One region of the Desulfitibacter alkalitolerans DSM 16504 genome, then DNA from elsewhere that is predicted to be linked to it. Evidence: riboswitches for the same ligand, from Rfam matches in the RefSeq annotation. Region 1 holds a riboswitch; the other holds the start of a gene.
What was found. Region 1 has a riboswitch for cyclic di-GMP ahead of K364_RS24815 (hypothetical protein). Riboswitches for the same ligand answer to the same signal wherever they lie in the genome.

Region 1 (4,430 bases):
TTTTGCTAAACTCTTTTTTAGGATGAGTCTCATTTTAGGATCATCTTCAACTATTAATACCCTCATCTGAAAACCTCACTCTACTTCCTAAGCATTTTTGGAACTTCAGGCTGATACCAGGTTACTAAACTGGCTGGTTGTACTGCCCAGCCTGCAACAAGCATTACCGCAGCAGCACATTGTATTAAAATCACTTTGCCTATTTTACTAAACATTTGCCTCCCTCCTTTCTTTAAAGATACTGCCCATTAATTTATCTATAAAGCCTACAACCCTGTATCCTGTGGGGGTAAGGCTAAGGGCCTGGGTTATATGGGCGAGCATACTGGCCATTACAAGTGAGCTTATCTGGCTCAACGGAAATATTAAGAGACAGGTGGTTATTAGAATTGCCCATATAAAGATCCATATCAAGGTGAGTTTTTTTAGTTTGGATTTTTCTTGAAGAGAAAGGGGTTTATTCTTAGTCTCAGCAGGAGCCCATTTCAAACTGATAAACAAGCTAATAAGAGTAATACAAGCCAGTATGGGAATAATGGTTACAAAGCTTGTAAAGGTCAAGCTTTGGGCAAGCTTTCCCATGCCCAGGAAAATTACCAGACCAAACAGCAGGCACCGACCATAAGTTGCACAATGCACTCCACCAGATAGCAAGCGATAAACTCCTGATGTGACAAAAATAACTAAAACATGGGGAAGAATACCCAGTAGAAATGCCAGTGAAAAAAGAATAAACATTTTTAATAAACCTGTTATTATAACTTCAAAACCATATCTTAATACATCTACATTATCTTGGTCATAATAAAGTTTATTTCCAAGACTATAGGCCAGCTTTTGTGAGAAAAGGCGAAGGTTCATGATGGTGCCTCCCATCTATAGGTATTTTTATTACAAAGGTGGTCCAGTGGCTATCTGAGTTAACAACTATTTTGCCATTGTGCTTTTCTATAATGTCTTTGACAATATAAAGCCCCATCCCCTTATTTTTAACTTTTGTAGTAAAGCCAGGCAAAAAGAGCTTATTCTTTATACTAGTGTCAACGCCAGGTCCGTTATTAGTAACTGATAAAACACAATTGTTTTGACACATGGTCAAGTCCAGGATTATGGTAGGTTCCTGTGAAGTTCCCATTGATAAGGCTTCCATTGCATTATCCAAAAGGTTTGACAGGATAAGATTAATCTCATGAGTTTTTAGAGGAAGATTTTTTAATCTGGATTTTATGCTTATTTCGAATTTGATGCCCAGACTTTCCATTTGGCTGCTTTTGACATGTAATAGAGCACTTACTCCAGGGTCATCTAGTCTAATAAGGTTATTGGTTACAGCTATTTCTGACATGGTCCTCTCTAGATACTTTTTTGCTTCTGCATATTCTTCTACTGCTAGAAGTCCATAAACAGTTTGCAGTTCGTGGTTGAAGCTATGCCTTTGGCTCCTCATGGTATTAATTAAGCTTTCAAGATTTTCAATATTTTCAAGCTGCACTTGTTTTCTTACCTCTTCTTCTGTAGATTCCATTATTCGGCGCACCAGTACAATTGAGGCTATAGCCAGTATTCCCAGCAAAATGTTCATGGGAAACATAAAGCTGCTTAATGTACCTGTTGCAAATGCTCCTTGTCCTGAAATGTAATTGCTAAGATTTAAGAGGGCTAGTATGATAAGTTGAATTGTAATAATGAGAATTATAGAAAGTGTTCTATGAATTTTATCCATCTTTACCTTCCTCATAATTATGGTATTTAATGGTATTATTATAGTCTATTAATTTAAAATCAAAATAATAAACAAGAAGTACTATCAGCAGCATGGCTGCCCCCTGGGGCAAAAAGAAGAGAATTCTAAGTTTTGCACTAGCCAAAATAGTTTCCAGGGAAATGCCAGTAGTTTCTAAAAGTATTGGTACAATGGTTGCATCTATTACCGTATAGATTGATATGCTTACCAGCATGGCTGCCAGTGCTACTCTAAAGGGAATTTTTAATATTAACCAGATAACTACTGTAAATAATAGGCCCTGCAGCAAGGTATGAACCCCGAAAACAATTGGCAGCATTCTAACAAGATATGATATGATTGCTTGTATTACTCCAATAAAGATCAGCTTCTTAAGTGGTGGTTTAATTCCAAATAGCAGCAGTCCAAGAGCTGTAAGCATGATTTCTTCAGGTATAGATATAAAAAATACTGCAACTAATGGCATCCTATCCATTTTATCTCCCCCTTTTAGATATTTTGATATACCTCAAGCCTTTCCTTTTTGTCATGTCTAATTCCTCGTTTTTAATGTCTAAAACTTCGCTTTTAATGTCAAAAACTTCGTTTTCTTGTATTTTAGGTTAGTCCAAAAATACAAAAAAGCTGTCCCAGGTAATCCTGTTGAACAGCTTTTTGACTTTGCAACCTGGCAGTCATGGCTTTTAGCTTTAGACCCATGGCTTTGCGTCACCATCTTTCAATGGCTTTGCCACTAATTTTCAATATTGTATTATTTTATTAGACGTAACAAAACTTTAAAAGTTCCATTTTTGCTAAATTTTTATTTTTTGTCCTAATAATGCCTTATACTATGAGGAGACTGCGACAACTTTTTACAGTGCTCTTAAAATTGAACCTTACCCTTTGGTTTAAAACTTTTCGCTTTTTGGGCTTCACTGACACTTAAAAAACATAATCCTCATAACTCTTGATACATATTGGAAGTCTAGGAAATATTTTATCTTTTCTAATTTTGACTCTAAATGAACCCTTCGCCATTTTATTCTCGTTTTAATATTTTATTGACTTCGATTAGCAAAATTCCAACATTTGCATGGACAACAATATATTTTCCATCAGGACTCCATGTGAAATTATGAATTGCCTCCAAAGCTTGAGTAATGGGAAAATTATCTCTGGTATCCATGTTAAACATATACAACTGTAAAGGGTCTTTAATATAGACAAACTTGTTTTCCTTGGGACTTGGTATATAGTCCCCAGACCAGCTGATTTGTTCTATGGAAACTAGCTCATTATTTGCTAGATCAACTAAAATGGCATTTCTTTCACCACGCATCTGGGAACATAGAATTTGTTTATCATGAAAAAACCATTCAGCATATGATGGACTGAAGAGCATGTTTTCAAACTTTATAGATCTCTGCGTGGCACTATCTAAATCTAATATTCCGATTCCATCGGCTCCTTCATAACCCTCTTTGATATATAGTAAGAGCTTGTTATTATGAGACCATCTTGGATGCAATGGAAACTTTGTGTAAAATCCATAAAAGTCGCTATTAGGGTCAGTACACATTACACCATTAACCAGTAATTTTGAATCTGAAAGATCCAAATTTGATATATATAAATCACCTTCTTGAACGTAAGCAATCTTAGTTCCATCATAAGAAAGGTCATACTCCCAAATTTCATCTAGTACCGTTTCACTAATGATTTCTAAGGTATACCTATTTATAAATAATATCCTGTTAATGAGTTGAATTGCCAACTCTTCATCATTAATTATTTTTATTCCTGAATGAAAATGAATTGAGCCCAATCCATTATAAATCTCCTTTTGTGAGTTTGTTTCTAGATTATATCCCAATATTGTTACCTCAGGTTGATTAAGACTTGTGAATCCGATAAATACTGTTTCATCCACCAGATTAACAAAGCTTATATTACCCATTAAATACTCCTTTGGGTCATGGGTTGTTAATTCTTTTATTGTAAAACCGTTATGAGCTTTGTGGGATATGCTTTGTATTATACTGTTGGATGCTTTATTTTCTATTGGTAAATCTGCCAGGTTACTAGGTGTACTATCACCTACTTTTGAAGTATCACAACTAACAATTAAGAGTACACTTGCAATTAATAAAAGTAAGAAAATTTTTTTAATCATCAAGCTTTTCTCCTTATAAAATGGCTAACTAATTGAATAATAATGATTAACTATATAATACAACATTTTTACTAAATTTTAATAAACTGTGTGAAAATTTAAATGTTTAAAATATTGTGCTGAAAAATTTAATGCTCAAATTTGGTTTAAAAAAGCCGAACAGCGAGAACCCACTAAGTACTTTAGCTGCTTTTATAATAAGAAGAGCATCGTTGTGATGCTCTTCTTATTAGATTCTTAATTGCTTATATAGAGGATATCTCCGCTACTGTTGTAGCCTATTTCTTCCCCTAAAATTCCCCAATGACTACATATCAATTCCCATAGGTGACCATCATCACCTATAGGTTGAGGGTGCCCATAGGTATTGCTTAAAGAAACATAGTAATCATTATATGCTGTTTTGCTTGTATAATCTTTTCTTCCTCCGTTCACATAAATATCAAGAGTAACTATTATTCTGTCAAGTTTATCTGCATCTGTTAAGCTGAAACCATCAGCTACGATTGTATACATACTTTCATCCCATAT
Region 2 (4,430 bases), on a different contig from region 1:
CGGAATGATGCTAACAAAATATACGTGGAAATAGACACAATAAATGGTTGGGAATTGTCTGAAACACATTTATATGTTGGCTTAACACCACCAACCAATAGTGCTCCTGGACAACTTGGCAATACAAGAGAGCCTAATAGCACCTCATATACTTATGAACTTCCATTGCCTTCAGGAAGTCAGATTTATATAGCACTTCATGCAGCTGTAAGTTCATGTGGCGAAGAAGAAATAAGCACCAGCAGCAATGCTGCTGAACCGGATTATAATATTCAAGTTCTCAGTAATGGATGGACTGAAGTTCCAGACAACAATGGCTGGTATTACTATTGCAGTTCAGTTTTACCTCAGCAGGAAATAGAGTTTAAGGTGAGACTATGTGTAACTGATGAAGACTGGGAAGGCAATTTAGAGCTTTATTTTGAAGCAGAAGCTGTGCAAGCATCAAATAATGCAATGGACCATGAGTGGCCACAAAATTTGTGTAATTAAGCCAAAAACTATAAGAGGATAAAAAAGTAGTTCAGGAGGTAAATATGGATAAATCAGAGAATATTAAAAAATTGATGCTTACCCTTTTTATACTCTTTGCCATGACATTAATAGCTCCTCATGGAGTTAGCGCAAATGTAAATGGTATTAGTATAGAAGGCAATGTTTGTGGGCTTGTAATTCAAGCTTCTGACGAAAAAGTTAATACAGGCAACCTCAACCCTGGGGACCTTAAGAATACAAGTCTTCTTTTAAGAAATACAGGCAGCGTACCTCTTACTCTATACATTAGAACAAACATCCTGAGTGAAGCAACCCTTAATGGGGGTAAACTGGCTGATATCTTAAATCTTTACATTGCAGATGGCAGCAACATAATCAATAACGAACTTTTTAGATCTGCTGCAGGTAGGGGAAACATCCTAATTGGAACAATGCCTGCAGGCTCTGAAAAAACAATTGATTTCAGTGTAGTTTTCCCAGGAGGTGCAGGAAATGAATATCAGGGTGCAACTGTAAAAGCCAACTGGACCTTTACTACTACTTGCTCCACCGGTGGAGGTGGAGGAGGTGGAGGTGGTGGCGATACTGGTGGTGGAGATGACCCGCTAGATGTTCCAGATGATCCAATCCCATTGGGACCTGCTGAAGAAGAACCCTCCGAACCGGAAATTTTAATTACCGTTGATGAAGATGGAATTCCTGCTGGTCCGGCAGCAATGCCTGACACAGGTGAATTATCACCAATATACTTTCTTGGTGCTGGAGCCTTTATAGTAATGCTGGGAATAGTATTAAGAAGAAAATAACAAATATCAGGCTGGGATGCTTTTAAAATCTCAGCCTTTTTACTATAAAAACACGAGGTATAACCTATGAAAAAGAAACTATCAATTTTCATTATACTAATTGGAATAACAGTTGCCCTTTATCCACTAATGGAGCAGGTCTTTGCCTGGTACTGGCAGCAAAAACTGCTGTCAGAGTTGGAAAACCAGGAGGCAATTCAAGACCTTGGTCAGTTAGACGAGCTTCTTTTGATAGAAGAGGAGGAACAAGAGGAAGAGAGAGCTCCACTTACACCACAGGGTGAGGTGTTGGGGGTTTTGATTATAGATTCTATAAAGGTTAGATTGCCAATTATCAGCGGCTTAAATGAAACTAACCTTAAAATTGGCATATCCTTTCTTGAAGACACAACATCCTTTGGTGAGTATGGCAATGCAGTGGTAGCTGGTCATAGGGGACACTCCCATGGAAGGCTGCTGAACAGGCTGAATGAGGTGAAGATAAATGACAGGATTGTTGTCTCTACCAGTAAGGGTGATTATAACTATACAGTTTACAATAAGGTTATTGTTAGACCTGAGGAAATACATGTCCTGCGTACAGATAAGAAAGAAAAAGTTCTCTCAATTGTCACCTGCGAACCTATACGTAATCCAACCCACAGGCTCATAGTCCAGGCGAAACAGAATGACTAGGACCATGGTCCTATAGAAAACAGGACCATGGTCCCATGTTAATGGGATGAAATTTTGATAAAATAATAATCAAAGCAAGGTGTTTTATTTGTTGTAAAAGGTGTAATTTATAACTGAAAAAGGCAAACCTGTCGAAAGGCAGGGACGCAAAGCCACGAGTCTAAAGCAGCAGTGCTATGATGGTCGGGTTGCCAGTAAAGGACAAAATAACAGCCAGTTATGAACACATCTATTTATCCTTATTTGGACAATCCGAATAAGGATTTTTTAATTGTTAAGAAAGTATATATTTTATTATTACAAGTGCAGATTAGTTTGGAAATTCAGCATTAGCTTGTTCTCCTAATGCTCCAAGCAGCACTTGAAAAAGGCAAACCTGTCGAAAGATAGGGACGCAAAGCTTTCGAGTCTAAAGCCCATGTGGGGTGGGCCATGACGGTCGAGCTGCCAGGTTAGTCCAATATTATTGGAATGCTGGAGGTTAGGAAATGAGGAAAATATCATTAATTATTTTTGTTGTATTTTGTGCATTATTATCTGCACCTGCAGCCATGGCGGCTGCAAATACCTATTCCATTGATGCTTCAGAAGCAAGCAATGGAGCATTCTCCATAAGCTACAACATCCAAAATGGTACGAAAGTAAAGGTAATGGTCCAAAAGGATGGGACAAGCCTGTACTATAATATAGCTGGCAGGGGAACTGAAAGGTTTCCTGTTCAATTAGGAAATGGAGCATACACAATAGCCATTCTGGAAAATGTGACAGGCAACCAGTACCGTATTGTTTCCAGAGACACACTTAATATAAACATGAGTAATATATTAAAAACTTTTTTGCATTCTATTCAAATAGTTAAATGGGAAAAGGAAGATGAGGCCATTAGCAAGGCCAGGGAATTGACAGCAGGCATTGAAAGTGATGAAGAAAAAGTAAAAGCTATATATGAGTATATTGTTAGCAATTACAAATATGACTATGCCAAGATAGACAAGCTATCCTATGATTATCTTCCAGATATTAACAAAACCTTAAAAAGTAAAAGTGGAATCTGCTATGATTTTAGTGCTTTATTTGCTTCCATGTTAAGAAGTGTAGGAATTCCTGCAAAGCTTGTAAAGGGCTACGGGCAAAAAATTCAAGGCTATCATGCATGGAATGAGGTTTATATAAATAACAAGTGGGTTACCATGGATACTTCTGTAGATATCCAGTTTGCAGAAAATAATCGAAGTTACACCATGTATAAAGACAGCAAGACTTATGAAAAGGTCAGTGAATTTTAAAGTAATGCCTTTCAATTTCTGCACATTCAGCGTTGATAAATAACAATACCAGCCTTTGGCTGGTATTGTTATTTAGAAGGAGTTATCCTGGACTTTGTAAATGTTTAATTGCTTTGAACTTTCTTAGTTACTGGCTGCCTTAATTCTCAAAATACAAGATTTCATGTAAATCTTCAACTGTTTCTAACCCAATATCAATGTCTCCTGTCTCTTCATTGAAATCTACCCTTTCACCTAATATTTCACTTACAAACCTTATGGGGACAGTAGTTCTGTTATTAATTAACTGGGCAGGTATATCTAACTCATATTCTTCACCATTAACAAGCACAATCCTGGAATCTAGAAAAAGCTCAATTATTTTATCATCCTTGGTAATGGTGATTTTTTTAAGTTCATTGTTCCAATTCACTTCAGCTCCAAGTCCTTCAGTAATTGCTCTAACAGGCACCAGAGTTCTACCTTCTCTAAGTACTGGGGGAACGTCAAAGTCAAGGGTATTGCCTCTTATATAAAGCCTATCTTTTAATTCCCTGTTCCTCATTTCTCTTTTTACCTCATCAGGGAGATTTCTTAGGTATTCCTGATGCTGAATTCTATTCATAATTCTTTCACGTAACTGCATTAAAATCTCTTTTTCATTTGCTTCTACTAATCTTTGAATTCTTACTAGAGAATTGTCATCTATTGTAATGTTTTCATTTGCCAGATAGCTTCGCAGCTCCTTTTCCAACATTTCCAATCTTAAAATTTTTGACTGATATGTGTCTCTGGTATTATATATGTTCTTTAAACTTGCGTAGTACTGCTCTTTAACCTCTTCATCCATGATTCTAGCTATCATGCTTCTTATTTTCCCCACCAGGCTCAGATACTGTTTTTCTATATTTTCCCCTGTGGGTGTATCAGGGGAAAAATTGTTAATAGTTCTCAATAGACTTTCCAGCATGACAATCTTTGTTTCAATTCTGTCCATTGAATTTTCTATAACCTTTAGACGATTTAATAAACGATTTTTTATAGTTTCATCTTCAAAAGCTCTAATTAGTTTTTGGATATGTGTAATAAGTCTTTCGTATTTTTCTAGGTTTTCTTCCTCGAGATTATTTTGGTTTATTAAACTATTTATTTCTCTCAGAAGCACCTCAAGCCTGACTATTTTTTGTTC

Region 2: linked by a shared signal. The riboswitch ahead of K364_RS0110115 (transglutaminase-like domain-containing protein) and the one ahead of K364_RS24815 (hypothetical protein) in region 1 are both predicted to bind cyclic di-GMP.

The regions. Positions count from the first base shown of each region.
Region 1 is NZ_KK211104.1:171,956-176,385, forward strand. Features, by position in the region: gene K364_RS0118950 (LytR/AlgR family response regulator transcription factor) at 1-66, opposite strand, end outside; gene K364_RS26415 (cyclic lactone autoinducer peptide) at 81-215, opposite strand; gene K364_RS24805 (accessory gene regulator ArgB-like protein) at 208-861, opposite strand; gene K364_RS24810 (sensor histidine kinase) at 824-1,723, opposite strand; gene K364_RS24815 (hypothetical protein) at 1,716-2,219, opposite strand; cyclic di-GMP riboswitch class I at 2,403-2,486, opposite strand; gene K364_RS0118980 (TolB-like translocation protein) at 2,766-3,899, opposite strand; gene K364_RS0118985 (hypothetical protein) at 4,137-4,430, opposite strand, start outside.
Region 2 is NZ_KK211100.1:886,375-890,804, reverse strand. Features, by position in the region: gene K364_RS0110130 (hypothetical protein) at 1-492, shown strand, start outside; gene K364_RS0110125 (COG1361 family protein) at 537-1,301, shown strand; gene K364_RS0110120 (class D sortase) at 1,368-1,976, shown strand; cyclic di-GMP riboswitch class I at 2,088-2,172, shown strand; cyclic di-GMP riboswitch class I at 2,336-2,428, shown strand; gene K364_RS0110115 (transglutaminase-like domain-containing protein) at 2,465-3,262, shown strand; gene K364_RS25585 (copper amine oxidase N-terminal domain-containing protein) at 3,402-4,430, opposite strand, start outside.